Linked DNA regions of Beijerinckia sp. 28-YEA-48. The protein of the gene in region 1 interacts with the protein of each later gene in a pairwise test. Links are inferred from orthologs where the notes say so. Each region holds a gene or a part of one and is shown on either strand. Other genes may lie near its edges. The genes, in order: hflC and ftsH.

Region 1 (15,110 bases):
AGCATGCTGGGCTTGAACGTGTGCGCCGGAGCGGTGGTGGCGGGAGCTTGCGTGAGTTGGGTCATGCGACTGACTTCGGCGGCAAGAGACCGTTCGGCCGCCACAACAACAGACCGAACACCAGGAGATAGAGCAGGAAGCCGCCAAACTGCGGCACGATATAGCGGCCGGCCGTGTCGATGATGCCGATCGAAAGCGCCGCCAGCAGCGAACCGCGAAAGCTGCCCATGCCGCCAACAGCCACGACGATCAGGAAATAGACCAGATAGCGCAGCGCATAGAACGGCTCGAGTGGCAGCACGCCCGCACCGATCGCGCCGCCGAAGCCTGCCAGGGCGCAGCCGCCAACGAACGTGACGGTGAACATGCGATTGACATCCATGCCCACCGCCCGCGCCATCTGCGGATCATCCACCGCCGCGCGCAAACGTGCGCCAAACAGCGAGCGCTCGATGATCAGCCAGACGATGAAAGCCAGCACGGCGCCCACCGCGATCAGGAACAAGCGGTAGGCGGGATAGAGGCGAAAGCCGATATCGACCATCTGGTCGAGCCAGGCTGGCACGATGGCCGGCAGCGGCGTCGGCCCCACGAAGAAGGTTAGCGCGGCAATCGCCACGAAGCACAGGCCGATGGTGAGCAACACCTGCGGCAGCTCGCCCTTGCGATAGAGCGGACGGTAGACCGTCAATTCCGCGACGCCGCCGAGAAGACCTGCGGCGACAGCAGCGAGCAGCGACGCGAGGAGAAACGGGACGCCCAGTTTGAGAACCAGGACAGCGGCAATATAGCCGCCAATCATGGCGAAAGCGCCATGGGCAAGATTGACCACCCGCATCAGTCCCATCGTCACGGTCAATCCAACCGAGATGATGAAGAGCACCATCCCGTAGGACATCCCGTCCAACAGGATCGTCAAGAACTGCGTCACTGGAACTCCCCTGCTGGCATCGGATAAAGGCTCACGCGACTAAGGCTCATGCGATAAAGACTCTTGCGATCGCCGCTGGGCGCGCCCCTGATGGACGCGCTATTTGGCGTTCGGATTATTGTCCTTCCACGGATCGCGAACATTTTCGAACGTGGCGATATCGACATTGATGACCTTACCGTCGACCTTTTTGACTTCGCGGACATAGACATTCTGAATGATGTCGCGCTCCTTCGGATCGAAGGAAATCGGACCGCGTGGACTTTTGATCGTCTGCTTCTTCATAAAATCGATCGCCTGGTCGCCGCTGAATTTCGGCCCAAGAGCTTTCACCGTCTCGTAGACGAGCTGCATGCCATCCCACGAGGCCACGGCGACGATATCGGGAACCGCCTCACGTCCGGTGGAATCGTTGAGCGCTTTGCGGAAAGCGATGTTCTCCGGCCGCTGGTTCGATTCGGTATAATGATTGGACGAGATCGCCCCGAGCACGGAATCGCCGAAGGACGGCAGGAAGATTTCCTGCATCTCGCCCGAGCCGAGCAGCTTCATGCCCGCTTGTTTCAGACCACGACGCTCGAACTCACGCACCATCGCCACCGAAGGCGCGCCGCCCGGCGCGAAGATGAACAGCGCATCGGCCTTCGATTGCAAAGCGCGCTCCATATAGGGCGCGAAATCGGTGACGTTGAGCGGCACCCGATCTTTGCCGGCGATCTTGCCGCCGCCCTTTTCGAAGCTGGACGTGAATTCACCTTCCATATCGAGACCCGGGCCATAATCGCTGACCATCGTATAGGCGGTCTTGACCCCGTTCTTCGTCGCCCATCCACCGAGCGGCGAGATATATTGCGCCGCCGTCATGCTGACGCGGATAAAATAAGGTGATTTACGCGTGATGATCGACGTCGCCGCGTTGAGAATGACGGTCGGCGTCTGCGCCTCGGTGATCAATTCGGCCACCGCGATGGCATCCGGCGTCAGCGCGAAACCACCGAGCACATTGACCTTCTCGCGCAGGATCAGCTCCTCGGCGAACTGCCGTGACTTGGCCGCGTCACCCGCGCCCTCGTCACGCCAGATCACCTGGATTTCATGGCCGTTGACCGTCTTGCCGTTGAGTTTCTGAAAAGCCTCGACCGCTTCCTTCGCCTGTTTGCCCAGAACCGCGAACGGCCCGGAAAACGGCGCGATGATGCCGAACTTGATCACGTCGGCATGGGCTGACGACACACCAAACATCATCGCCGCGACAACCGTCGCGACCAAGGCACGTTTCATCTTCTTCCTCTCCAGCAAGACTTCACCAGGCCATGCAGCAAGACGATGAGGCAAACGATCAGGCAGGATCATTTGCCAACGCTCTTGCTGGGGCTATTTGGCGTTCGGATTGTTGTCCTTCCACGGATCGCGAACGCCCTCGGTCGTCGAAATGTCGACATTGATCAACTTGCCGTCGACTTTCTTGACCTCGCGGACATAGACATTCTGGATGATGTCGCGTTCCTTCGGATCGAACTTGACCGGACCACGCGGGCTGTTGATCGTCTGGTTCTTCATGAAGTCGATCGCCTGATCGCCCGTGAATTTCGGACCAAGCGATTTCACCGTGGAATAGACGAGCCCCATGGCGTCCCAGGCGGCGATGGAGGCCATGTCGGGAACGGTGTCCTTGCCGGTCACTTCGTTCAACACCTTCCGGAAGGCGACGTTCTCCGGCCGCTGGTTCGACTCGGTATAGTGGGTCGAGGAAATCGCGCCTATGATTGAATCGCCGAACGACGGCAGGAAGATTTCCTGCATCTCGCCCGAGCCCATCAGTTTCATCCCGGCCGTCTTCAGACCACGACGCTCGAACTCACGCACCATGGCCACCGACGGCGCGCCGGCGGGCGAAAAGATGAACAGCCCATCGGCCTTCGATTGCAAGGCGCGTTCCATATAGGGCGCATAATCGGTGACATTCAGCGGGATACGGTCCTTGCCGACGATCTTGCCGCCGCCCTTCTCGAAACCGCTGATGAACTCGCCTTCCGCATCATGGCCCGGCGCATAGTCGCTGACCATCACATAGGCGGACTTGATGCCGTTCTGCGTCGCCCAGCCACCGAGCGGCGAGATATATTGCGCCACCGTCATGCTGACGCGGATGAAATAAGGCGATTTACGCGTGACGATCGAGGTCGCGGCATTGAGGATGATCGTCGGCGTCTTTGATTCGGAGATCACTTCGGCGACCGCCAAGGCGTCCGGCGTCAGCGCGAACCCGCCGAGGACATTGACCTTTTCACGCAGGACCAGTTCTTCCGCGAACTGCCGCGACTTCGAGGCATCGCCGGCGCCTTCGTCGCGCCAGATCACTTGGATTTCGTGGCCGTTGACGCTCTTGCCATTCAATTTCTGAAAAGCATCGACGGCATCCTTGAATTGCGTGCCCCAGACCGCGAACGGCCCGGAAAACGGTGCGATGATGCCGAATTTGACGACATCGGCATAGGCAGCCGACGACAGCGATACGAGCGCCGCCACCGCGGACGCGATCAAAGTGCGTTTCATAGTCCCCTCCCGTCGACGATGAACAGCCCGTCACCCCCTCGATGACCAGCCGTCCTCAATTCGTCCCGACGAATACAAGGGCAGTTGAAACGGCTATCTAGGCGCTGTCAATCGCCAGAAATGACCAAGTTTTCATCGGTCTTTGACATTTTCCACAGTGGGCGGCGTGCCACTTGGTCGCGGCGAAACCCTTGTGAACTGCCCAACCATCGGCCGCGACGAAATGCCTGTCTCGCGCTAGACTGACGCAAATTCCATTTGCCGAATTCCATTTGCCTGGACACCATGCGCCCTTATCTCGATCTCATGCGCCGCATCCTCGAAACGGGAGCGGACAAATCCGACCGGACCGGCACTGGCACCCGCTCGGTGTTTGGCCATCAGATGCGCTTCGATCTCAGCGAAGGATTTCCGCTGGTCACAACCAAGCGCGTCCATATCAAATCCATCGTCCATGAACTGCTCTGGTTCATCGCCGGCGACACCAATGTCCGCTATCTCCACGACCACGGCGTCAGCATCTGGAACGAGTGGGCAGACGCCAACGGCGACCTCGGCCCAGTCTATGGCCATCAATGGCGCTCCTGGACGGGCGCCGACGGCCAGCCCCACGACCAGCTCAAGGCGCTGCTCAGCGAGATCAAGCGCAATCCGGATTCGCGCCGCCTGATCATTTCCGCCTGGAACGTCGCCGACCTGCCGGCGATGAAACTGGCGCCGTGCCATTGCCTGTTCCAGTTCTATGTCGCCAACGGCCGCCTCTCCTGCCAGCTCTATCAGCGCTCGGCGGATGTGTTCCTCGGCGTGCCGTTCAATATCGCCAGCTATGCCCTGCTCACCCATATGATCGCGCATGTGAGCGGGCTTGAGGTTGGCGATTTCGTGCACACCTTCGGCGACGCCCATCTCTACAACAACCATTTCGAACAGGCCCGCCTGCAATTGACGCGCGAGCCCCGGCCGCTGCCGCGCCTGAAACTCAATCCGGCCGTGAAGTCGCTGTTCGACTTCCACTATGACGATATTGCTTTCGAGAATTACGATCCGCATCCGCTGATCAAGGCGCCGGTGGCGGTGTGAACGCGGGCAAGCTTGGTACACTTCCCATCGTCCTCGTCGCCGCGGTTGCCAGCAACCGCGTCATCGGCGGCGACAACCGCTTGCTCTGGCGGCTGTCGACCGATCTCAAGCGCTATAAGGCGCTGACCTGGGGCAAGCCGATGGTCATGGGCCGCAAGACCTTCGAGTCGATCGGCAAAGCGCTGCCCGGCCGCGAAACCATTGTCATCACCCGCAATCCCGCCTTTACCGCGCCCGGTGTCCTGACGGCCCCGACCCTCGAAACAGCCCTCGAGATCGCGCACGAGCGCGCCGCGGCCATGGGCGCCAACGAAATCATCATTGCCGGAGGTGGCGAGATCTACGCCCAGGCCATGCCGCTCGCCTCCCGGCTCGAAATTACCGAAGTCGATCTGGCCCCCGAGGGGGATACGTACTTCCCCCAGGTTGACGCCGGCGCCTGGCGTCTGGTCCAACGCACCGCCCATGGGCCCGGAGGGCTGGAACTCGGCCCGAACGACCAGGCACCATTTACCTTCGTCACCTACGAACGATCGTAAATCCGGCTTATACGTTGAAAACTAGCCCGATAGCGCTTATTTGCGTTGGGCTTTGCGCAATTGCCGCGCTGGGCGGTTTGGGGAAACGAAGGGAAGTTCATGCCCTGGAATAATCAAAGCGGCGGGGGTGGGGGTGGACCCTGGCGTCCGAACAATAATCCCGGTCCGTGGGGACAAGGTCCGTCGGGCGGTGGCTCCGGCGGCGGCGGTCCGACACCGGACCTCGAGGAATTGCTGCGCCGTAGCCAGGATAAGCTGAAACAGGTGGTCCCGGGTGGCTTCATGGGCGGCGCCGGTATCGCGCTCGTCGTGGCGGCCGCCGCGGTCATCTGGCTCGCCAGTGGTATTTATACGGTGCAGCCGAACGAGGCCGGTATCGAAACCGTCTTCGGCCGCTTCACCAACCGTACCGAGAACGGCCTGCGCTATAATTGGCCCGCGCCGATCGGCAACGTCATCAAGCTGCGCGTCACCGACCGTAACAGCATCGACATTGGCTTCCGCACCCGCGAAGACCCGCGTCGTCCGAATAATCAGACCCAGAGCGATGTGCCCGAAGAAAGCCTGATGCTCACCGGCGATGAAAACATCGCCGACGTGAAATTCCGCGTCATCTGGCAGATCGACCCGACCAAGCCGGAAGAATATGCCTTCAACGTGCGTGAGGTGCGCGAGACCATCAAGGCGGTTTCCGAAAGCGCCATGCGCGAGATCGTCGGCCGCACGCAGATCCAGAAGATCCTCACCGCCGAACGTAAAGTGATCGAACCGGCGGCTCAGGATCTGACCCAGCGCGTGCTGAACGATTACAAGGCCGGTGTGCAGATTCTGCAGGTGCAATTGCTCTCGGTCGATCCGCCCGAGCAGGTCATTGCGGCCTTCCGCGACGTCACCGCCGCGCAACAGGACCTCGATCGCTTGCGCAACGAAGCCGAAGCCTATGCCAATCGCGTCGTGCCGGAAGCACGCGGTGGCGCGGCCCGCATTCTTCAGGAAGCCGAAGCTTATCGCGAGCAGACGGTTGCCGAAGCACGCGGTCAGGCCTCGCGCTTCACCCAGGTCTACGACCAATATCGCCTTGCGCCCGATGTGACGCGCGAGCGCATGTATCTTGAAACCATGGAGCGTGTTTTGGCAGGCGCCAACAAGATCATTCTCGATCAGGGCGCTGGCCAGGGTCAGGGCGGCGTCGTGCCGGTTCTGCCGCTCGGCCAAATGCTCGATTCGTCGGCGGCAAGCACGGCCGCGCCGACCTCTGCACCGCAGCAGGGAGCGCCCCGTCGATGAACAAGTCCGTCTTCGGCTTTGCCGGCCTCATCGTTCTCGTGGCGCTGATTTTCGTCGGCTACAGCGCCACGTTCACTGTCAATCAGACTGAATATGCCCTGCTGCTGCGCTTCGGCGAGCCGGTTCCCGGCCGCGCCGTCGTCAAGGAGCCGGGCCTGCACTTCAAGGCGCCCTTTATCGAGAACGTGGTCTATTTCGACAACCGCATCCTCGATCTCGAAACGCCGAAACAGGAAGTGCTCGCCTCCGACAACAACCGCATCGAAGTCGACGCCTTCCTGCGTTATCGCATCACCGACATCCTGCAGTTCTATCGTTCGGTGCGCACGATCAACGGCGGCAACAACCAACTCGCCTCGATCCTGAACTCGGCCGTGCGCCGCGTGCTGGGCGAAGCGACCATGGTTCAGCTCGTCCGCGACGACCGCTCCAACCTGATGCGTCGCATCCGCGATCAGGTGAACCAGGAATCGACCAAGTTCGGTGTCGAGATCAACGACGTGCGCATCCGCCGCGCCGACCTGCCGCGACAGATTTCCGAACAGGTCTTCCGCCGCATGCAGACGGAACGCGCCAGGGAAGCGGCCGACTACCGCGCCCAGGGTGCCGAACAGGCGCAGCGCATCACCTCGAAGGCGGATCGCGACGTTGTCGTCCTCCGCGCCGAGGCGCAGCGCCAAGCCGACCAGACCCGAGGCGAAGGCGATGCCGAGCGTAACCGTGTCTTCAACGAAGCTTTTGGCAAGGACCCGGGCTTCTTCGGTTTCTACCGCTCCATGCAAGCCTATGAAGCAGCGTTGAAACCGGGTGAGACCCGCATGGTCATCAGCCCGAATACGGAGTTTTTCCGCTATTTCAACCGCCCCAGCGGCGTGGCGGCTCCGGCCTCCGGGTCGAAACCCAGCAATTGAGCAGGTCTTTGACCCCACTCATTGAGTAAGACACCCGTTTCGGCGCAGACTTGGCTTCAAGTCTGCGCCGAACGTCCTATATGGAACTGACATTCCCGTGATCAGGCCGAAACACATCCGTTTTTCCGCCTGAATGTAAGTTAAAACAGGATCGGCTCAAAATTGCGATGAGCCAATCGAGGAGATGATGTCGATGACCAAACCGGTGATCCCAGCGAAAGGCGCCCCTGCCTCGCGTTCCCTGGCCCCGCGCCTGCGGCGGGTGTCCGCGGCACTGCTGATCGCCCTTGGCACGGGATCGGCCGCCCTCCTTCCTCTGGCGCCGCTGCCGGCCTTGGCCCGCGGCACGCCGGACAGCTTCGCCGATCTGGCGGCGCAGGTTTCTGACGCCGTCGTCAACATTTCCGTATCGCAAGCGGTCGCCGATCGCCGCAGCGGTCCTGGAATTGGCCCCAACATTCCGCGCGGCACCCCCTTCGACGATCTGTTCGAGGAATTCTTCCGCCGTCGTGGCCAGGGGCAAGGCCAGGGCCAGGACGATAGTCAGCAACGGCCGCAGCGCCGCTCCAATTCGCTGGGCTCGGGCTTCGTCATCGATCCCTCCGGCATCATCGTCACCAACAACCATGTGGTTGGCGACGCCACCGACGTGACGGTGATATTCACCGACGGCACCCGCCTGAAGGCGGAAATCCTGGGTAAGGATTCCAAGAGCGACGTGGCGGTGCTGCGCGTCAAGCCGGAGAAGCCGCTGAAGGCGGTGAAGTTCGGCGACAGCAACAAAACCCGCGTCGGCGACTGGGTGATGGCGGTCGGCAACCCGTTCGGCCTGGGCGGCACGGTCACCGTCGGCATCCTCTCGGCTCGTAACCGCAACATCAACAGCGGCCCCTACGACGACTATCTGCAGACCGACGCCTCGATCAATCGCGGCAACTCAGGCGGCCCGCTGTTCAACGTCGATGGCGAAGTCATCGGCGTCAACACGGCCATCCTGTCGCCGTCGGGCGGTTCGGTCGGCATCGGCTTCGCCTCGCCCTCCAACATTCTCGCGCCGCTGGTCGAGCAATTGCAGAAATTCGGCGAGACCCGCCGCGGCTGGCTCGGCGTCAAGATCCAGTCCGTCGATGATGATGTCGCTGACAGCCTTGGCCTCGGCAAGGCGCGTGGCGCCCTCGTCGCCGGCGTCGATGACAAAGGCCCGGCGAAACCAGCCGGCATCAAGGCCGGCGACGTGATCGTTAAGTTCGACGGCACCGAAGTGAAGACCTCGGCCGACCTGCCGCGCATTGTTGCCGGCACCGCGGTTGGTAAGGATGTCGATGTCTTGATCGTGCGTGGCGGCAAGGAGCAGACCTTGAAGGTCAAGCTCGGTCGCCTCGAAGATGGCGAACGTCAGGCCGCGCTCAATCCCGGCCGCAACGACACCGTACCCGAGCCGCGCACGACCACGCAGAAGGCGCTCGGCATGGAGTTCTCCAACCTCAACGACGCCAACCGGACGAAGTTCTCGATCAAGGAAGGCATCAAAGGGGTCGTGGTGACCAATGTCGATCCTAACTCCCCGGCCGCTGACAAGCGCATCCAGGCCGGCGATACGATCGTGGAAATCAACCAGGAAGCCGTCAATCTGCCCACCGACATCGCCACCAAGATGAAGGCAGCCAAGGAACAGGGGCGTAAATCGGCGCTGTTCCTCGTCGCCAATTCCCAAGGCGAAGTGCGCTTCGTCGCCCTGCCGGTGGAATAAGCTTCCACCGCATCTGACTTAAATTTATCGCCCCGCGTGACCCTCACGCGGGGCGATTTTTTATTGCCATTTTTATTGCACGGCGCCGGAGACAAACTCATCGCGGCGATAGCCCTGCATGAAGAGCAGCGCCGTCAGATCGCCATGGTCGATGCGTGCATGGGCGGCTTCCGCCACCGCCGGCTTGGCATGGAAGGCAACGCCCAACCCCGCCTCGCCGAGCATGGCCAGATCGTTGGCGCCGTCGCCCACCGCCAGAGTGTCTTCGCGCGCGATCGCGCGTGCGTCGCGCAGTTCGATCAGCGAGGCCAGTTTCGCCTCCCGCCCGAGGATCGGCTCACGCACCAGACCGGCCAGTTTGCCATCCTCAACGATCAGCTCGTTCGACCTGTCTTCATGGAAGCCGATCATCTTGCCGATGCGACCGGTGAACAAAGTGAAGCCACCGGAGACCAGCGCCGTATAGGCGCCGTTGGCGCGCATGGTCATCACCAATTCGCGCCCGCCGGGCGTCAAAGTAATGCGCTCGGCGATGACCTTGTCGACCACGTTGGCGGAAAGCCCCTTGAGCAGGGCGACACGCTCACGCAAAGCCGGCTCGAAATCGATCTCGCCGCGCATGGCGCGCTCGGTGATCGCCGCCACATGCTCTTTCATGCCAACGAACGCCGCGAGTTCGTCGATACATTCCTGGCCGATCATGGTCGAATCCATATCGGCCAGGAACAATTTCTTGCGCCGATGACCATTGCGCTGGCACACCACGTCAACCGGCAGCGCCTTGACCTCATGCGCGATATCCTCGGCATAGGACGAGATCAGTTCGTGCTCGATATCGGAATTCGGCTCGATGCGGGTGCCGCCCAGGTCGAAGGTGATATCCACAGCCTCGTCGGGCGCGAGCCAGGCCGCGACGGTGCCATGCGGCACGATGCGGGCGGCCTTGCGCACGATGTCGGCGCTGAGGGCCTTGCTACCGGGTTTGGCGATCAGGGTTGCGATATAGGGTTCCACAGGGCATCCATCAGAGAGGCGGCAGGACGCAGGTGCCTAGGCCGCTACGGAGCAAAGATTTGGTTTCGGCTGTTCTCATCGCAGGCCCGACGGCAAGCGGCAAGTCCGCCCTGGCGATTTCGCTCGGCCAACGCCTGGGCGGGACGGTCATTAACGCCGATTCCATGCAGGTTTACCGGGATCTGCGCATCATCACCGCCCGCCCGACGGTCGAGGAGGAAGCAGCCCTCCCCCACCGCCTGTTCGGCCATGTCGATGCCGCCACCAATTATTCAACCGGCTTCTGGATCGCCGACGCGGTTGCAGCCCTTGAGGCAGTGCGCGCAGAAGGTCGCCTGCCGATCCTGTGCGGCGGCACCGGCCTGTATTTCAAGGCGCTGCTGCGCGGGCTCTCGGACATCCCGAAAGTGCCCGACGAGGTGCGCGCCCGCGTGCGGGCGCAAGCCGAGGGTCTGCCGCCGGCCGTCTTGCACGAGCGCCTCAAAGCCCTCGATCCGCTGACAGCGGCGGGCCTGCGCCCGAGCGATCCGCAACGCATCCTGCGCGCGCTCGAAGTGTTCGAGGCGACCGGCCAGCCTCTGAAGAGTTTTCAGGAGAAACGCGCCGCGCCATTGCTCGACGCCACCCAATGTCGCTGCCTCTTCCTGGCGCCCGAACGCACCGAACTCTTCGACCGCATCGACCGTCGCTTCGATACGATGATGGCGGCGGGGGCGCTCGACGAGGTCGAAGCGCTGGCGGCCCGCGCGCTGGATCCAGCTTTGCCCGCCATGCGCGCCCATGGCGTGCCGGGTCTCATTGCCTCTCTCAATGGTACGATGACCCGCGAAGACGCGATCGCCAAAGGCAAGCTCGACACGCGCCATTATGCCAAACGCCAGTTCACCTGGTTCCGCCACCAATTGCCTGAGTTCGAATGGATGAGTGTCGAAGCGGCGCAAGGGCTCGTGCGGAACGTTTCTATCGAAACGCGATTTTCCTAGAGCGCGATTGACGCGCGCCTGTCCTGTCGTCAGTCCACGCTCGCGCATTGGGTCGAGGTTACGGCCTCCAAGCGGCCTGGGATCGAAGCATTGCGGCTGAAGCCGCCAACCGGCGACGAGACTTTCCACGTTCCATTCATGGTGAGTGTACCGCCCGTATCGGATACCGCCTGCGTATAGGTGCCGCCCCCCGACCAGGGCACGCCACCCGCCGAGCCCCCAAGCGAGTAACCGCCGCCGTTCTCCCCCGACGGCGTGAACGTGTAACGCAGGCCCGACATCTTGCCCTTCGGACTCAGAGTGAAAGGCTTGGTCAGATCACAGATCATATGATCGATCACTAGATCGTGGGCCTGCACGGTGTAGTGATAGACCTTCTTCTTGCACATCTGATCGACGAGATCGGCCGCGATCTTGTCCGCGGTTTCAATGAGACGGCTGTTCTTGACGTTGCCCTCGAGCCACGCGACCGTCTTGTTGGTCACAAGATTGGTGACTTCGAGTACATAGTCGAGACCGCCATCGTTATCGAAACCGGCAGCGCCATTCACCGCGTCGGATACGACGACCTTGCTGTCCGAAAGTCCATTCTTCTGCGAATAGCCTTTTCTCTGCAGCATTTCCTCTGTCTGGCGTCCTTTGATCGCCTGCTCGCTGACATCGACGGCCTTGACGTCACAGCGTCCGCTCCCCTGCGCCTTCTCCACGGCTGCGGCGATCGCGGACCGCAGCGCATTCTCGAAACTGGCGACTTGGCCCGGCGCGGTATCACCTGGATTCATCACCAGGACAGAACCCATAGCAATCCGAATTTCCGCCGCCACTGGCATTGCCAGGAGCATCATCCCCACCAGCGCCAGAAGCGCATTCCGGATTACTGCCATCGCTGAAGCCCCACCTTCGCCACGTCGAGGGAAATCATGTTCGCATCTGCAAACATTTTCAACCCGCCCCTGAGTCGACCTTGACCATTGACGGACCCGTCGCCTGGGGCTCTACTTCGCTCAATAGCGAGGAGAGAACGCCATGAAACAGTCCGTTGGTCACTCCGCATTCCGTTGTGACGCCATCACCCCCTCGGTCGACCGTCGCCATCTCCTCCTCGCCTTAGCGGCACTGCCGCTGTTGGCGCGCCCGGTCCGCGCCGCCGATCAGAACAGCCTCAAGATCGGTGACCTCGTCGACGCCCAAGGCAATGCGAGTGCGCACGCCCTCGCCGCCAATGGCGAGCACGTCACCCTGCGGGGCTATTATGCGCCGGTGACGACGGACGGCCGTTTCGATCTCTACGAAGGCCCAGCCGCGCCCTGCCAACTCTGCGGCATGATCCACGATGCCGGCGCCAACATCAGCATCGAGGCCGATGCGCCCGCCGAGGCCGTGATGACGCGCCTGATCGAGGTCACTGGCAGGCTCGCAGCCGCAAGCGGAGAGCCGCCGCGCCTCATCGCCGCCACCGCCTCGATCGCCTGATCGCAAAGGTCAAACCACATGATCCGCTTCATGGCTCATCTGAGCATCGGCGTATGCGCGCTCGCCTTCGCCACTCTCACCGCGCAGGCGCAAAACGCCGACACGATCCTGCGCAACGGCAAGATTTACACGATCGACAAGGCCTTCGGAACGGCTGAGGCCGTGGCCATCCGCGACGGCCGCATCAGCGCCGTCGGCGACGAAGCGACCGTGATGAAACAAGCGGGCCCGACGACACAGGTCATCGACCTCGCCGGCCGTGTCGTCATTCCAGGCCTCACCGATACCCATCTGCATCAATCCTTCGCCGCGACCAATCTGCCGGCCGTGCAACTGATCGACGCCCGCTCCGTGGCCGATGTGCAAAAGCGCATCGCCGAGCGCGCCGCCCAAACGCCCGCGGGCCAATGGATCGTCGCCTCCTCCGGCTGGCACGAAAGCCTGCTCGCCGAGGGACGCCTGCCGACGCGCTTCGAACTCGACAAGGCCGCGCCCGATCATCCCGTCATCATCCCCCGTGGCGGCCATGTGGTGACGATCAACAGCAAGGCGCTGGAACTCGCGGGCATCACCAAGGAGACGAAGAGCCCGGCGGGCGGCGTCATCGTGCGCGATCCCACAACCGGCGAGGCCACCGGCGTGCTGCTGGAATCGGCTGCCTATTTCGCCCGCAAGGTGCAGCCGCCGCCACCGCCGCCCGAGCGTTTCCTTGAGCTGTTGAAAGCGCAGATGCAGCAATTGAATGCGCTCGGCATCGTCGGCGTCGTCGAACCCGGCATCGACGAGCGCATCGCCGGCCTCTATCAGCGCCTGCGCGACAATGGCGAGATGACCGTGCGCACCGACCTGCTCTATCGTGCTGTCGGGCTGGAACAGGTGCAGAAGGGCCTGGCCATGCGCAGCATGAAGAATGACGACATGCTGCGCTTCGTCGGCTTCAAATTCCTGCTCGATGGCGGCGTCGAAGGCGCGCGCTTGCGCGAGCCCTATCGGATCGTCCCCGGCGAACAGCCGGACAAGGATTATCGCGGCCTCCTTCTGCTGCCGCCGGGCGGCGAAGACGAATGGGCGAAAGCCCTGCAGCTCATCGCCGACGCAGGCTTGCAGGCGCAGACCCATGCGGTCGGCGATGAAACCATCGATGTCGTCGTGCGCGGCTATGAAAAGGTCAATGCCACGCGACCGATCCGCGACCTGCGCTGGGCCATCATGCATATCTTCCTGCCGAGTGACGCGGCGCTCAAGACGATGAGCGACATCGGCATCATGGCGACCGTGCAAGATCATGCGGTGCTGCTCGGCCACAATCAGCGCCGCTGGTGGGGCGACGAGCGCGCTGCCTATGCGATCCCGATCCGCAAGATCCTCGATGCCAAGATCATGACCGGCGGCGGTTCGGATGGCCCTGTAGTGCCCTTCGATCCCTTCCAATCCATGTGGTGGATGACGACGCGCCAGACCCTGAACGGCTATGCGCTTGGCCCCGAACAGGCGATCACGCCGCGCGAGGCGCTGACGCTCTACACCATCAACAATGCCATCCTGATGGGCGTCGAAAAGGAACGCGGCTCCATCGAGACCGGCAAGCTTGCCGATCTCGTCGTGCTGTCGAAGGATATTCTGACGATCCCGCCGGCGGAAATCCGCGACACCAAGGCGCTGATGACCATGCTGGGCGGCAAGGTCGTTCACCGCACGGGCATCTAAGCGCTATAGCGTTTCGCAGCTCGACGGAATCGTCGAGCTGTGAAGACGTGTCCAAATAAGAGGACCTAAGCAAAATCACGTTTCTACCGAAACGTGATTTGCTCTAGGCGGCTTCTTCCAGCGCCAGAAGCGCTGCGAGCTGCCGCCTGACGCGAATGGCGCTGACATCACCGACGCCAGACAATTCGCTGCGCGCATTGGCAAAGCGGTCGACCATCGGTTCGATTTTTTCCAGCGCTTCGACATCCTCTTCGCGCGTTTTATTCACGGCGGTCTTGAGCCATTGGTCGAAGTCCGGTGCGTCCAGCCGAACATTGCGAACGACGCCGCTGAAGTTATAGCTCATATGCGGCGTTTCCGGCGTCACGCATTGCAGATGATAGGTTGTACTCAGCAGTTTGCGCTCGCCCTTGCTGGCCGCCGTGTAGAAACGCAGATAGGCAGCAACGAGGCCGGGGCCGTAAAAGACCGAACCCAATTCCAGGTCCAGCGGCTCGCTGTTGTCGGGAATAGCGTTCCGCGCGTAGCTCATATCCGGGCTTTGATTGATCAACCAACGCGCGCACTGAATACGCTGATCCGCATCGTCTTGCGGCGCCACTTCTCCAGCCGCCGGCGCTTCAATCGTCTTTAAATGGATGAAGCCGACATGGCTCAGGTCCATCACATTATCGATGACAAGCGACCATCTCGCCTTGATGCTGGTCATGCCGTTTTCGACGGTCTTCCAGCCCGGCACATCCATGCCGATTTCGGAAATTTGCGGCATCTTGGTCATGTCGACAGCCGAAGCATCGCCCATCCAGATCCAAACAGCGCCGCCGCGTTCCACCAGCGGATAAATCCGCTGCCGAAACTGCTGGGGAACTTTGTCCTGAG
Region 2 (15,081 bases), 4.9 Mb from region 1 along the record:
TTCGACGTATTGCCCATGTTGAGATAGCGATAGCCGATATCGATCTTGGCGCGATCCGTCAGCTGATACGCGAAGCCGGCCATCAACGCCCAGGCGAAGGCATATGAACCGCCGCTGGACACTTGCGCGCGATTCTGCACGCCATAGTTGATTGGGGTTGCCGCAATAGGTCTGCCGAGATTGTCGAAAGCGTAGAGGGTCGGCGGATAGCCACTCGGGAACGTCAGAGTTGGGCCATAAACGCTGCCATCCGATGCATTGTACCAATTATAGCTGGCCGATGTATTGCCGTAAGAAAAGCCAGCACCCGCGCCGACGTAAGGCGTCAAACCAGCAAAAGTGCCGAGATCGATATAAACGTTCGCGAGAAAGACCGAGCGCGTCAGAGTGGCTTTCTGAGCGGCCGTACATTTATTATTTTGAACGAACACGCCGAGAGGCGTGGTGCTGCCATCGGGGTTCAACCGATCGAAAGGCCCTGTGCTAGAGGGGCAGTTGAATTGTCCTGAATTGGCGTCCGCCCTGATCATATTGCGATAATCATAGGTAACATCCGCGCGGATCCAGTTGTTGAACTGATAACCGAAGCCCAGACCGAGAGACCAACCGTTCTTCGTTCCGCCGACATTGAGCAATTGCGAGTTCTGTGGCGCAGCCGTACCTATGGCGCCCGGCGCGCCGAAAAGCTGCGGAGTCATCTCGCGCGTGAACGCCGCGTCACCGCGCAGATACCACCCCGTACCAAGCTCCATCGGCACTTCCTGTTGGAGCGTCGGATAAGATGGATAGGCGGTGGGAAGATCCATATCAGCCGCGAATGCGGTCGCGCTCAACCCGGCCAGAGCCGCCGCAGTCAATGCCCCCAAGCGCATCATTCGAACATTCCTTCCGCTGTCTGGTCGATGCCTCGCCAGACGTTGATGCGGAAAGCATCGCAGCCATTGCTTAATCTCCCCTTAAGCATAAAGCGGCTTTCAACTTGACACTGCAAAAATACCTGGCCCGCCAAAAGCAAACGGCGCGGGAAACCCGCGCCGTTGCTCAAAGAATGCTTTTGCTGAACTCAGTACTTGCGAACCAGCGGCATCGGCGGCGGCGGCGCCATGATCGGCGGCGCGTAGTCGGCGAGCATCCAGCGCAGACCGATCGAGAAGTCATGCGAACCAGCACGCGAGAACTGCAGAACATTGTCGCAGGCACTGGTGCCCGGACCACCGTTGAAGCAATTCGGAGCGCCGGCCGAAGACTTGCCGTAGTTCAGATAGCGATAGCCGAAATCGATCTTCAGGTTCGACGTGACGTTGTAGCTCAGACCGGCCATGAGCGCCCAAGCGAAGCTGCTGGTCGTCTTGGAAGCGTAATAGCCGCCTGTCGGCGACGAGGCGAAGGCGCCGGGCCCGGCGTACAGATTGCTGTAGCCGTTATCGGTGACGCCGTGCATCGTGTTGCTGGCGAAACCGACACCAGCGCCGACGTAAGGCGTGATGCCATACCAGGTGCCGAGATCGACATAGCCGTTCAACAGGCCAACGAAGCTCGCCGTGTTGCCGCGATAGAAGTTGCGCAGCACATAGAATTGCGCGCCGTTGTTCCACGACAGCTCATCCTGGGTGGAGAAGCTGCTGGCGCGATATTCGGCCGTGATGTCGGTACGGAACCAGCTGTTGATCTGATAGCCGATACCGAACTTGATGAAGGTCGCCGCGCTCACCTGCGCCGGGTTGAGCGAATAGGCCGTCGGGATGAACCCTGGGCCGCCCTGACTCAGCGGGTTGGGCACGTTCTGGGCGTTGACCTTGTTATTCAGGCCAACACCGATATCGCCGCGTAAATACCAGCCGGAGAAATCCTGAACCGCCATGACAGCGGGGCTGCTGATCATCGGCGGCGGCGGCAGCAAATCGGCTGCACCCGCCGTCGTCAGACACGCAAGGGAAGCTGCGGCAACAATGAGGGCCCTAGAAACGCCCATGACTCGATCCTCTCGTTTTGCCGCACTGCCCAACGGCGCGCACGCAAAGTTCAACGAGCGGGATCATCAACGATTCCGGTTAATGGGGACTTAACCCTAAGACTTAACCTTAATATTGATAAAAAGCTGAATAAAATCAGTAGCTAAAGTGAGCCCGAATGGGTCATTCAGCGGCGAGTTTATCGCCTCGCCTTTCGATCGCGGCGCAGATCGAATCGACCACGGATTCGACCAGGGCGTGATCGTCACCCTCGCCCATCACCCGGATCACCGGCTCGGTGCCGGACGGACGGATCAGCAGCCGACCGTTCTTGCCGAGCTTGCTTTCGCCATCGGCAATGGCCCGCACCACCCGATCTTCGCCCAGCGGATCGCGCAGTGTCGTGCGGACATTCTTGAGAATCTGCGGCAGCGGATCGAACAGGTGACAGACTTCGCTCACCGGGCGCTGACGCCGCTGCACCACCGCCAAAACCTGCAGGGCCGAGACGAGGCCATCGCCTGTCGTTGAATAATCCGACAGGATGATATGACCCGACTGTTCGCCGCCCAGGTTGAAGCCATGCTCGCGCATATGTTCGAGCACGTAGCGATCACCGACCGCGGTACGCGCCATCGACAGGCCGATGGACGCCAGATAGCGCTCCAGCGCCAGATTGGACATCACCGTCGCGACAATGCCCGGCTTGCTGAGCCGGCCATCTTCCTTCCAGCTCTGCGCAACAACCGCCATCAGCTGATCGCCGTTCACCGGATGACCATGTTCGTCGACGATCAGCACACGATCGGCGTCACCATCAAGCGCGATACCAAGATCGGCGCGCACTTCGCGCACCTTGCGGATCAACGCCTCAGGCGCGGTCGAACCGACCTCGCGATTGATATTCATGCCATCGGGATCGACGCCGATCGGAATGACCTCGGCGCCCAACTCCCACAGGGCTTCCGGCGCCACGCGATAAGCAGCGCCATGGGCGCAATCGAGCACGATGCGCAAACCATCAAGCGATAGATTGCGCGGCAGCGTCAATTTCGCCGCTTCAATATAGCGTGCCCGCACATCGTCAACGCGTTTGGCGCGACCAAGATCGAGCGACTTCGACAGTTGCGCCGACATGTCGCTGTCGATCAGCGTTTCGATATGCCGCTCGACATCATCGGACAGTTTGTAGCCATCCGGGCCAAAGAGCTTGATGCCGTTGTCCTCGAACGGATTGTGCGAAGCCGAGATCATCACGCCGATGTCGGCGCGCATCGAGCGCGTCAGCATAGCGACGGCCGGCGTTGGCATCGGGCCAAGCAGCAGCACGTCCATGCCGACGGAGGTGAGGCCCGCGACCAAAGCGTATTCGATCATATAGCCTGACAGCCGCGTATCTTTGCCGATCACGACCCGATGACGGTGTTCGCCGCGCTGGAACACTAGGCCGACAGCCTGCCCCACGCGCAAAGCGAGATCGGGCGTAATCATGCTGTTGGCGCGACCGCGAATGCCATCGGTGCCAAAATATTTGCGTGCTACTGCCATCAAAAACTTCCGCTTCAGGCACCAAACGTGCCCGCCCAAACGTAGCTATCCAAACGTGCCCGGCCAAGCGTGCCAAGCAGGATGCTATATCACTGTAACGTCGCGTAATGTCGGAGTCTTTCCTTAAAATTCAACGTATTTAACGCTTCCCCGCAATCACTTATACCAACAACACGCCATCGGCTGGCCAGGGAATCGAGGAAAATCAATGACTACGATCTATCACAATCCGAAATGCGGGACGTCCCGCACCGTTCTGGCACGCATCCGCGAAACCGGCGTCGAGCCACAGGTGATCGAATATCTGGTGACGCCGCCAAGCCGCATGCAGATGCAGGCGTTGCTGAAACAGCTCGGCATGACTCCGCGCGACATCCTGCGCCGCAAAGGCACGCCCTATGACGATCTCGGTCTCGACAATCCCGATCTCACCGACGCACAGCTTCTCGATGCGCTCGGTGCGCATCCGATCCTGATGGAGCGTCCGGTGGTGGTCACGGCGAAAGGCGCGCGCGTCTGCCGCCCGGCCGAACGGCTCGACGAGATCTTTCCCGCATAAACAAAATGCCCGGCGCGAGCGCCGGGCATTGATCGTTTTAACGCCAACAGAGCTTACGCGGTCGGCTGCGGCTCCAGGCCACCTTCAGGCCGCGGACGCGGCTTGTTGGTGGTCGGCACCGGCGAGGAACGCGGTGCCGGCGGCTCATCCGTCGGCTGACGGGTGGGACGCTTGCCGTTGAGCAGATCCTTGATCTCGTCGCCGGTCAGCGTCTCATATTCCAACAGCGCCTCGGCGAGATTGACGAACTCGTCGTGCTTATCGGTGAGAATCTTCCGAGCCGCCTGCGTCGCCGTATCGACGAGCTTGCGCACTTCAGCGTCGATCTTCTGCGCCGTCGCCTCGGAAATGTTCTGCTGCCGGCCAACCGACATGCCAAGGAACACTTCTTCCTGGTTCTCGCCATAGGCCACGGTGCCGAGTTCTTCGGAGAAACCAAGACGCGTCACCATGGCGCGCGCCATTTTCGTCGCCTGCTCGATGTCGCCGGAGGCACCAGAGGTGATGTTCTCCTTACCGAAGGTCAACTCTTCCGCCATGCGTCCGCCCATGGCGACCGCAAGCTGCGAGGTGAACTCCTTGTACTTCATCGAATAGCGATCGCCTTCCGGCAAGAACTTCACCATGCCGAGCGCGCGACCACGCGGAATGATCGTCGCCTTGTGCACGGGAATGCCGGCCGGCACGAACATGCCGACGATGGCGTGGCCCGCTTCGTGATAGGCGGTGAGCTTCTTCTCTTCCTCCGACATGGCCATGGATTTGCGCTCGGCGCCCATCATGACCTTGTCCTTGGCGTCCTCGAATTCCTGATGGGTGACGATGCGCTTGTTGCGCCGCGCCGCCAACAGGGCTGCTTCGTTGACGAGGTTCATCAAGTCGGCGCCGGAGAAGCCCGGGGTGCCGCGCGCGATGACCTTAAGATCGACATCCGGCGCCAGCGGCACCTTGCGCACATGCACGCGCAAGATCTTCTCGCGGCCCGAGACATCGGGATTGGGCACAACGATCTGCCGGTCGAAACGGCCCGGGCGCAGCAGCGCCGGATCGAGCACGTCAGGCCGGTTGGTGGCGGCGATGATGATCACGCCTTCATTGGCTTCGAAGCCGTCCATCTCGACCAGCAACTGGTTGAGCGTCTGTTCACGCTCGTCATTGCCACCGCCGAGACCAGCGCCACGATGGCGACCGACCGCGTCGATTTCGTCGATGAAGATGATGCAAGGTGCGTTCTTCTTCGCCTGCTCGAACATGTCGCGCACGCGGCTGGCGCCGACGCCGACGAACATTTCGACGAAGTCAGAACCGGAAATGGTGAAGAACGGCACATTGGCTTCGCCAGCGACGGCACGCGCCGTCAGCGTCTTACCGGTGCCGGGCGGGCCCACAAGCAGAACGCCACGCGGTATTCGGCCGCCGAGCCGCTGGAACTTCTGCGGATCGCGTAAGAATTCGACGATCTCCTGCAAATCTTCCTTGGCCTCGTCGATGCCGGCCACATCCTCGAATGTGACGCGGCCATGCGCTTCCGTGAGAAGCTTGGCCTTCGACTTGCCGAAGCCCATGGCTTTCCCGCCGGCCCCCTGCATTTGTCGGGAGAGGAAAATCCAGAGCCCCAGGAAGGCAATGACCGGCAGCCCGTTGACGAGCAAGGTGACGAGCCAGTTGTTGCCATCGCTCGGCGGACGCGCCGAGATCGAGACATTCTTGTTGTAGAGGCGCTGAACCAGCGACGGGTCGCTCGGCGCATAGGTCGAGAACGAGCGATTGTCCGTATAATGGCCGGTGATTTCATGGCCAGCGATTGTCACCTCACGCACGCGTCCCTGATCGACATCGCCAAGGAGCTGGCTGAAGGCGATCTGCTGCGACGGCTCACGCTGGCCTGGGTTGTTGAACAACATCACCAGAGCAACGACGAGCAAAAAGATGATAACCCAGAGAGCAAAATTCCGGACGTTGGGGTTCATTCGATCCTGCCAATGGCTTCTGGCTCCAGCGCACTTTGCCGCACGCCATCCAGATCATGATCATATGTAAGCCGCGACCCGCTCCTTGCCAAGGGAAGCCGCTGTTGATGCTGCATTATGAACGGTCAATTCAGGCGGCAACGTGAAGCAAGTCTGACCGTAAACGGTGAATAGGCCTTTAGCGGCCGCGCCTTCGGCTGGGTTCCCGGCGCATTTCCAGCCGGCCTGTCTTGTCAAGCTTCAGAACCGCGCCGCCGAGTGTCCCCTGCCAAGCTTGATGCTGGGTCAGAGCGACGGAAATCGCCGCGGCCGCGGCCTCCAACCGGTCGAGGCGAAGGGCGCCATCGTTGCCGGTGACAGCGGCAATCTCGGCGCGCAAAATGGCGGCGACGAGCATGACCGGCAAAGCGGCGAAAGGCGCGAAATCAAGCCTCTGGCCCTCGCCACGTGCATCTTGCAATGGCGTGCGCACGAGCTGTGTCCGCTGCGTTTCGACAGCCCAATCGATGACGTCCTGGGCGCCAGCCATACGGCGGGCAAGGCGCGCCAATTCGGTCGCGCCGAGCCCCTGGGCCGCAAGTTGGCCGGAAAGCTGCCGCAGCCGTACCCGCGCATAGCGCGGATCGTCGTTCGAGGGATCGCGCGAGAACGGTAAACCGTTGTCAGAGCATAGTTTTTCCAGCGCCGGCTTGGTCCAGTCGAGCAGCGGACGCAGCACGGGCAGCCCGCCAGTCAAGCCATCTGTCGCGCTGACCGCCTGAATACCGCGCAGACCGGCGACGCCGCTGCCGCCGAAAAGCCGGAACAGGATCGTCTCGGCCTGATCGTCGGCGTGATGGGCCGTCGCGATAGCCGCAGCGTCATGGCGTCGCGCCTCCTCGGCGAGCAGCCGATAACGCGCTTCGCGCGCCCGTTCCTGGATGCGGGTCTTCGGATAGGGCCCGTCCCAGCGCAAAATGGTGTGATCGATGCCGGCGCCCTGGCACCAGGCAGCCACCGTGGCGGCCTCCTCGGCAGCCTCCGGGCGCAGGCCATGATCGACGGTCGCCGCCACGACGGCACCGCCACCCGAGCGTGACCATTGCCGCGCCAGCCATAGGAGAGCCATGGAATCCGGCCCACCAGAAACGGCGATCAGAATCCGTCCATGGGCGGCGAAAGGCGCGAAGACCTGCTGCGGATCGGGCGCGTCCTCAGCACTGCGCACGTTTGTATTCGCGGTCGGCAGCATTGCGGAGACTGGCCGAAATCTGGGGTTTACGCCCAACTTCGCTCCAAGCCGCGCAGGCCTGTTCCTTCGCCCCGAGCTTGTCCAGCGATTGGCCCAGACGATAGAGCGACTGCGGCACACTGCCGGACTTGGGGAAGTCGGTCGAAACTTTCAGAAACTGCTCGGCCGCTTCACGATGGCGATTGCGACGCGAGAAGGTCTCGCCGAGATAATAGGTCGCCTCCGGCGTCAGCCGTCCAGTCGGGTAGCGGCCGATGAAACCACGAAACTCGCCTTCCGCCTGCTCCAGCTGGCCCTTTTTGAATGTGGCCACGGCTTGATCGAACTCTCCGCGCGGCCCCGACACGGGTGGCAGCGCCGCCACCTGGTCGCCGGCAGCAACTGGCGGCCCCGACGGCTGCATCTGCTGCGGCCCCGGCGCCGGCAATGGCGCACTGCTGATCGAGCCCTGCCGCATCGGCTGGCCGGCGGGTTGGCGCGACATGCCGCCGTTCGACATGCCTCCGTTCGGATTGGTCAGATCGATCGGACCGCCGCCGTCATCACCGCCTTCGTCGATGATCGGCGGCCCCATCGAATCGATGGGGCCCTGCGGCAGGCGGCCGCCACGCGGCTGATCCGGCAAAGCGCCGATGACACGCGGCGCGCCCGGCGCATCGCGGTCGAGATCGGGATCGAAAGCATCGTTACGTCCGCCACGCGAGGGCAGCGGCGCAGCCGGCGCCGTGCCAGCCTCGCCACGGCGCTGCGGTTGCGGGCGGCCTTCGCCACCAGCCGGCGCACCGCCGCGCTGCATCTGCTCCTGCAACTGGCGATTTTGATACTGCAATTGCTCGATCTGCCCGGTCATCGAGCGCAACTGGCCTTCCAGCCGCTCGATGCGCAGCAGCAGGCCAGCGGCATCGACGCCCTGGGCCTGCTGATAATAACCGCCCTCGGGCACCTGTCCGGGCGGACGGTACGTCTGCGCCCCGGCATCCATGGGAAACATCGCCAGCCCAACAAGGGCGGTGGCTGCGGAAAACATCTTCAAAATCATTTGGTGAATCCGGGCCGTAATCACGAATTCGCTAAGCGCATCAGGCGCTGCGGAACCCGAGAACTAGCATAAAGGGCGCTTTGGCGAAATTGCGGCCAAGATCGGACGCCTCCAAGATCGAACACCTCCATGAAGCGAAAAGAAAACAGCGCTGAAAAGAAAAATGCCGGCGTCAGAGGACGCCGGCAGAGGTCTTCACCGAGAACGGACGACGCCTGGAGGACGCGGCGCCCGTCGCGCCGGGGAATTTGGAACTGATCAGGACCCGCCAGCCCCACCAAGCACGGTGACGGCACGCCGATTCTGCGACCAGCAAGAAATGTCGTTACAGACAGCCACCGGCCGCTCCTTGCCATAGCTGATGGTGCGGATGCGGCTCGACTGGACGCCACGGGCGATCAGATAGTTCTTTGCCGCTTCGGAGCGCTGCGCGCCCAGCGCGAAGTTATATTCACGCGTGCCGCGCTCGTCGGCATGGCCTTCGACCGTGAAGTTGTAACGCGAATACTGGCTGAGCCATTGCGCTTGCTTATCGAGCGTCGCCTGCGCCGAGGCATTCAACTCGATCGAGTCCGTGTCGAAGAACACGCGGTCGCCGACGTTGACGACGAAGTCCTGCTGGCTACCAGGCGTCGCGGCACCCGCGCCCGCGCCGAGACCAGCGGCATTCGGATCCTCAGTTTTGGAACAGGCGGAAATCGCCAGCGCCACGGTCAATGCAGCGGCAACGCGCAACAGACGAACGCCAGAGAAAAAAGACATACCGAAACTCCTTAACAGATGCGCGAACGGGCCCATCCGCGCCACCGTCAGCTCACCCATGTCGTAAGGCGCATTTGGTTAAGCGAAGGTTCCGTCAACCTTGCCGACAGGTTGTTAAAACGCGTTGCATTTTAGCCAATCACCGCCATGGTTAATAGATTGTGACCTTAAGCCGGAGGTTCGTGGCGGCAATGCGGCCTGGACCCGGCGCCACCGGCGCAGACCGCGATTTGCGCCGAAACCGCGATCACAAAGCAATAAAGAGCTGTAACGAAGGCCGATTTTGGGGCTGATTTAAGCTTCTTCCCACGCACAGGCCGGCACCGGAACCTTCTGACAGAACAGCAAAAATTGGAATTATTCCAAATCGGATCAGATGCTTTTTCGTTGCGCGCGTCAGCACGCGAGGGCATGGTCGAGACCCGTATATTTACTGGACGCTTCCATGAAACTGGCGCTCGAATCCGGCCTCATTCTGCTCCGCGAAGGTCTCGAAGCTCTTCTGATCGTCACCGCCTTGGCCGCCGCCATGCGGCGCGCCGGCGCCCATGAGCGCCTGCGTCCGCTTTATATCGGCGCTGTGCTCGCCATCCTCGCCAGCCTGGTCGCCGCCTGGATTTTCCAGATTTACTTCGATGGCACCCATGACGACCGGATCGAAGCCGTCGTCCTCGTCATCGCCGCCATCCTGATGCTTTATATGAGCGGCTGGCTGTTCCTGCGGCAGGACCCGAAGAAATGGAAAGCCGAAATGGCGCGGCTCAGCGGCGATGCGCTGACAGCAGGCACCGGCTTCTCGCTCGGCCTGATTTCCTTCCTCGCCGTATTCCGCGAGGGCGCCGAGACCGTGCTCTTTCTCTATGCGCTCGCCTCGACGAGCGGTGGCTGGTCGGCGGAATTGATTCTGGGCCTGGTCGTCGCCGCAGCGGCGCTCGTCGCCATCTATATCGCGATGCAATGGCTCGCCATGCAGATTCCCATCCGCCCGCTGTTCATCATCACGTCGGCTTTCCTGTTCATCATGGGTCTGCGCTTCGTCGGCGCGGCGATCCAGGAATTGCAGGAACAGACGATCGTCCCCTACGATCTCTCGCCCGCGCCGGACTGGCTCGTGTCGATCGCCGGCAATCCAACGTGGGAAGCACTTGGCGCGCAACTCGCCATCGCGTTGATTGCGCTTGCCGGTATTTTCACGATGCGCGGCAAGGTGCAGCCCGCAACCACGGGCTGATGCCCATCGCATGATGCGCGTTGCATCATGCGTTTCGGCAATAACGCATTTAACGCGCGCTAATAACGCGCCATGTAGACGCGATCCACATATCAGGGTTACTGTGTATCCGGAGCAACGCCCGGACCAAAATGCTAAAAATAGCCCTGTACAATCCGCTGTTCGATCCGGCGGAATTTTTCGAACGCTTGAGTGCTTTCCCCGACGTGCGTCTGACGGTCGCCGAGCGCGACGAAGACATTGCCGCTGCGGTCGATGGCGCCGAAATCCTCATCACCGGCAATCGTTTCTATCTGCCCGAACCGGCGGCTTTGATCCGCCAGCACGGCCGCGCCCTGCGTTGGCTCAACTTTGTCACATCGGGCATCGACAAGGCGGTCAATAGCGGCCTGCCACCCAATGTCATCATCACCAATGTCGCCGGACTGCGCGCCTTCGCAGTCGCCGAACATGCCTTGGCGCTGATGCTGGGCCTTGCCCGGCACCTGCGGGCGTCCGAGGCGGCACGCGTGAAAGACGAATGGGTGCGCGACGAAATTTCGCCGCTCGTCACCAATCTGGCACGACGACATCTGGTCGTCGTCGGCACGGGCGCGATCGGCCAAGAAATTGCCCGCATGGGTAAGGCTTGCGGCATGCGCGTCACCGGCATCAGCCGCTCGACCACACCGCTGGCGCCCTTCGATGACCTGCGCCCGCGCGAAGCCCTCGTCGAAGCGGCGCGTACCGCCGACTATCTGGTGGTGGCGGCGCTTGCCGGGCCGCAGACCGACGGCATGATTTCACGCGCCGTCATCGACGCCCTGCCGCCGACCGCCTTCTTCGTCAACATCGCGCGTGGCTCGCTCGTCGAAGAGCCTGCGTTGCTCGACGCACTGCAAGCCGGCCGCATCGCCGGCGCCGGTCTCGATGTGATGGAGACCGAGCCCCTGCCGCCAGGACATCCCCTCTGGTCGATGAAGAATGTGCTGCTGACACCCCATGTCGGCGGCGCCGGCGATGCCGGCGTGTCCACGGCCGCATCGCTGTTCATCGACAATCTCCAACGTTGGCGCGCCGGCCAACGCCTCTCCAACATCGTCATGGAAACAGACGGCAACAGAGCGACCTAAGAGAGAGCAACATAGTTTTAGAGAGGGAGAGAATGAGGAAGGGGTACGACTACATTATTCTGGGCGGTGGTTCCGCCGGTTGCGTCTTGGCCAATCGGCTCTCGGCCGACCCCGCTTGCACTGTGCTGTTGGTCGAAGCCGGGCCGCGTGATTGGGATCCGCTGATCCGCGTGCCGCTGATGGCCGGCCAGTTCTATCGCCGCAGCCTGCACAACTGGCAATATCTCACCGAACCCGAACCACATCTCAACAATCGTCGCATCGAATGGCCGCGCGGCCGCGTGCTCGGCGGTTCCTCCGCCATCAACGGCATGGTCTATACCCGCGGCAATCGCTACGACTACGACCAATGGGCGCAGCTCGGCCTGCGCGACTGGTCCTACGAGAAATGCCTGCCCTATTTCCGCAAGTTCGAAGATTTCGAAGACGGCGCCAATGACTATCACGGCGCCGGTGGCGAGCTGCCAGTCAGCCAGCCGCGCACCCAGCACCCTTTCTACGACATCTTCCACAAGGCGGCGCTCGACAGCGGCCTGCCCTACAATCCCGATTTCAACGGCGAACAGCAGGAAGGCGTCGGCCGCTATCATTCCTCGATCGGCAAAGGCGAACGCTGGAGCACGGCCCGCGCCTTCATCGATCCCGTGCGCAATCGCCCCAATCTCGACATCGTCACCGGCGCCTCGGTGCTGAAGATCACTGTCGAAGGCGCGCGCGCCACTGGCGCCGATCTCCTCGCCAATGGCCTGCGCGCACATATCCAGGCCGACCGCGAAGTGATCCTATCCTGCGGCGCGATTTCCTCGCCCACAGTCCTGATGCATTCGGGCATCGGCGATGCCGATGATCTCAAAGCCGCCGGCGTCACCGTCACAGTCGCGTCGAAGAATGTCGGAAAGAACCTTCAGGATCATCTCAACGTCCGCATGCAATATGCGGCCAAGAAGGAAGACGCGCTCTTCGGCCTGCGCCGCTTCGACCGCGCCGGCCTCGCCATGGCCCGCGCCATCTTGTTCAAGAGCGGCCCAGCAACGAAATTTCCACTGGAAGGTGGCGCCTTCATCAAGTCCCGGGCAGACCTGACGGCGCCTGACCTGCAGATTCATTTCACACCGGGGCTCTCAACGGCCAATCTGCGTCACCCGTTCCAGCGCAAGCCCGCCAACGGTCTCTACGAGGGCCATGGCTTCTCCGCCAATGTCTGCCATCTGCGCCCTGAAAGCCGTGGCCACATCAAGCTGAAGACCAATGATCCGCTCGACCGGCCAGCAATCCACGCCAATTATCTCGCCACCGAAGGCGATCGCCTGGCAGTACGTGAAGGCTTCAAGCGTCTGCGCGGCCTCTTCCAGCAGAAGGCCTTCGACGAGATTCGCGGCGACGAGGTCTTGCCGGGCAACACGGTGAAGACCGACAGCGACATCGATGCCTTCATTCGCCAAAACAGCGGCTCGATCTATCATCCCGTCGGCACCTGCCGCATGGGCATCGACCCAGATTCCGTGGTCGATGAGCAATTGCGGGTGCGTGGCGTCGACGGCCTGCGGGTGATCGACGCCTCGGTCATGCCCAATCTCGTCAGCGCCAACACCAATGCGCCGACGATCATGATTGCCGAAAAAGGCGCCGACTACATTCTGCGGGCGCATTGATCACCTGAGACCGGCGGCGGCTCAGACCGCTGCCGACTAGCCATGCGGGCCCCATAGGCTCTTGTGCGCTATGGTCACAACCATTGGGAGGGAAGATGACCAAGGGATATGACTATATCGTCGTCGGTGGCGGCTCGGCCGGCTGCGTCCTTGCAAATCGCCTGTCGGCTGATCCAGCGGCGCAGGTTGTCTTGATTGAAGCGGGCGCGCGCGATTGGAATCCGCTGATCCACGTACCGCTGATGACCGCCTATTTCATGCAATCACGCTTCCACAACTGGGCCTATCAGACCGAGCCGGAACCGGGCCTTGGTGGACGCCGCATCGCCTGGCCGCGCGGTCGTGTGCTCGGCGGCTCCTCCTCCATCAACGGCATGGTCTACACCCGTGGCAATCGCGGCGACTATGATCATTGGGCGCAGCTCGGCCTGCGCGACTGGTCCTATGAGCGCGTGCTGCCTTTCTTCAAGCGATCTGAAAATTTCGCTGAAGGCGCCGATGACTATCACGGCAGCGGCGGCGAACTGCCCGTCACCCGACCGCCGACCAAATATTTTCTTTACGACGCGTTCGTCGAAGCGGGTGTGCAGGCCGGCTTTCCGCGCAACCCGGATTTCAACGGCGAGCAGCAGGAAGGCTTCGGCCGCTATCATTTCACCATCCGCAACGGCAAGCGCATGAGCACGGCGCGCTCTTTCATCACACCGATCCGCGCGCGCCCCAACCTCACCGTTCTCACCGGCGCACATATCCTGCGCGTGATCATCGAGAACGGCCGCGCCACCGGCGTCGAGGTCAAGGTCGGCCGGGAGAAGCGCGTCATCTCCGCCGCGCGTGAGATCGTTCTGTCCTGCGGCGCCATTACCTCGCCGACCGTGCTGATGCAGTCTGGCATCGGCGCGGCGGACGCTTTGCACCGTCACGACATCAAATCCGCCGTCGACCTGCCCGCTGTCGGCAAGAATTTACAGGACCATCTGACCGTGCGCGTTTCGCATGGCTGCGAGGAGCCAGATTCGCTCTACGATCTACGCCGCATCGATCGCGCCGGCTTTGCCGTACTGCGCAATATCCTCACCGGCAAAGGCCCGGCCTCCGCCTGGCCGCTTGAAGGCGGCGCCTTCCTGAAATCGCGACCAGATGTGGCTGAGCCTGACCTGCAGGTGCATTTCTTCCCCGGCATCCCGGTGACCACCGGTCCTCGCATTCCCTTCCGCAAGCCCGCGCCCGGCGTGCATGACGGCTATGGCTTCACCGGCACGATCTGCCATTTGCGCCCCGAAAGCCGTGGCGACATCACTCTGAGCAGCGCTGATCCATTTGCACCACCTGTCATTCGCGCCAATTATCTCTCCGCCGCCGCCGATCGCGACGTGATGCGCGCCGGCGTAAAGATCCTGCGCGACGTGTTGGCGCAGAAGGCTTTCGCCAAGATGAACAGCCGCGAAATCGCGCCCGGACCGTCGGTCAAAAGCGATGCGGACATCGATGCCTTTATCGTGGCCAATGCCGGCACGGTCTTTCATCCGGTCGGCACGTGCCGCATGGGTGTGGACGAGAGTTCAGTGGTCGACGAGGAATTGCGCGTGCGCGGTGTCACGGGCTTGCGCGTTGCCGACGCTTCGATCATGCCGACCTTGGTCAGCGCCAACACCAATGCGCCAACCATCATGATCGCTGAAAAGGCTGCCGAATACCTGTTGCGAGTAGCTTGACCACGATGCCAACGAGCGTGACGGCTCAAGTATGTGGCGTATCGCGACAAATGCAGCGTTCGCCAAATAGCAAGATCACGGCCCTGGCCTGCGATTGACCCGACATCGAGCACCTCTAGACTTCCCTTAAAGCGCCCGACAACCGGTTGGAGGGGTTTGACCGGGTCAGGCGCATGAGGAGAAGCCCATGAAGCGCATTGCTCTCGCTTTGGCGCTTGCAGGCTGGACGCTCGCGCCGGCCACGGCCCAAGACAAAGCAGCACAAGACAAAGGAACCCCTGACAAACAGGTCAATCTGAAAGTCTCGCTC

The links.
Region 2: the proteins of hflC (region 1) and ftsH interact in binary tests that used the Escherichia coli proteins (3 or more experiments, as listed by UniProt). The link is inferred for Beijerinckia sp. 28-YEA-48 from one-to-one orthologs.

What each region holds. Positions count from the first base shown.
Region 1 is NZ_FNSI01000001.1:124,523-139,632, reverse strand. The notes cover bases 5,348-8,346. They hold hflC (protease modulator HflC), read left to right. Parts: upstream 5,348-6,389; coding sequence 6,390-7,304; downstream 7,305-8,346. Other genes in these bases: BLW50_RS00585 (Do family serine endopeptidase), read left to right, coding at 7,498-8,346; hflK (FtsH protease activity modulator HflK), read left to right, coding at 5,348-6,393. Also shown: BLW50_RS00625 (branched-chain amino acid ABC transporter permease), read right to left, coding at 1-65; BLW50_RS00620 (branched-chain amino acid ABC transporter permease), read right to left, coding at 62-931; BLW50_RS00615 (ABC transporter substrate-binding protein), read right to left, coding at 1,031-2,212; BLW50_RS00610 (ABC transporter substrate-binding protein), read right to left, coding at 2,306-3,487; BLW50_RS00605 (thymidylate synthase), read left to right, coding at 3,773-4,567; BLW50_RS00600 (dihydrofolate reductase), read left to right, coding at 4,564-5,106; more of hflK, read left to right, coding at 5,206-5,347; more of BLW50_RS00585, read left to right, coding at 8,347-9,054; phosphoserine phosphatase SerB, read right to left, coding at 9,127-10,068; tRNA (adenosine(37)-N6)-dimethylallyltransferase MiaA, read left to right, coding at 10,128-11,051; BLW50_RS00570 (hypothetical protein), read right to left, coding at 11,081-11,935; BLW50_RS00565 (hypothetical protein), read left to right, coding at 12,078-12,524; BLW50_RS00560 (amidohydrolase), read left to right, coding at 12,555-14,231; BLW50_RS00555 (aromatic ring-hydroxylating dioxygenase subunit alpha), read right to left, coding at 14,335-15,110.
Region 2 is NZ_FNSI01000001.1:5,026,362-5,041,442, reverse strand. The notes cover bases 3,572-6,541. They hold ftsH (ATP-dependent zinc metalloprotease FtsH), read right to left. Parts: upstream 6,030-6,541; coding sequence 4,113-6,029; downstream 3,572-4,112. Other genes in these bases: tilS (tRNA lysidine(34) synthetase TilS), read right to left, coding at 6,208-6,541; arsC (arsenate reductase (glutaredoxin)), read left to right, coding at 3,709-4,059. Outside these bases: BLW50_RS23625 (outer membrane protein), read right to left, coding at 1-875; BLW50_RS23620 (outer membrane protein), read right to left, coding at 1,064-1,972; glmM (phosphoglucosamine mutase), read right to left, coding at 2,136-3,500; more of tilS, read right to left, coding at 6,542-7,236; BLW50_RS23595 (tetratricopeptide repeat protein), read right to left, coding at 7,223-8,299; peptidoglycan-associated lipoprotein Pal, read right to left, coding at 8,558-9,061; BLW50_RS23585 (FTR1 family iron permease), read left to right, coding at 9,507-10,292; BLW50_RS23580 (D-2-hydroxyacid dehydrogenase), read left to right, coding at 10,424-11,404; BLW50_RS23575 (GMC family oxidoreductase), read left to right, coding at 11,437-13,056; BLW50_RS23570 (GMC family oxidoreductase), read left to right, coding at 13,152-14,771; BLW50_RS23565 (TRAP transporter substrate-binding protein), read left to right, coding at 14,959-15,081. UniProt on the Escherichia coli protein: Acts as a processive, ATP-dependent zinc metallopeptidase for both cytoplasmic and membrane proteins. Plays a role in the quality control of integral membrane proteins.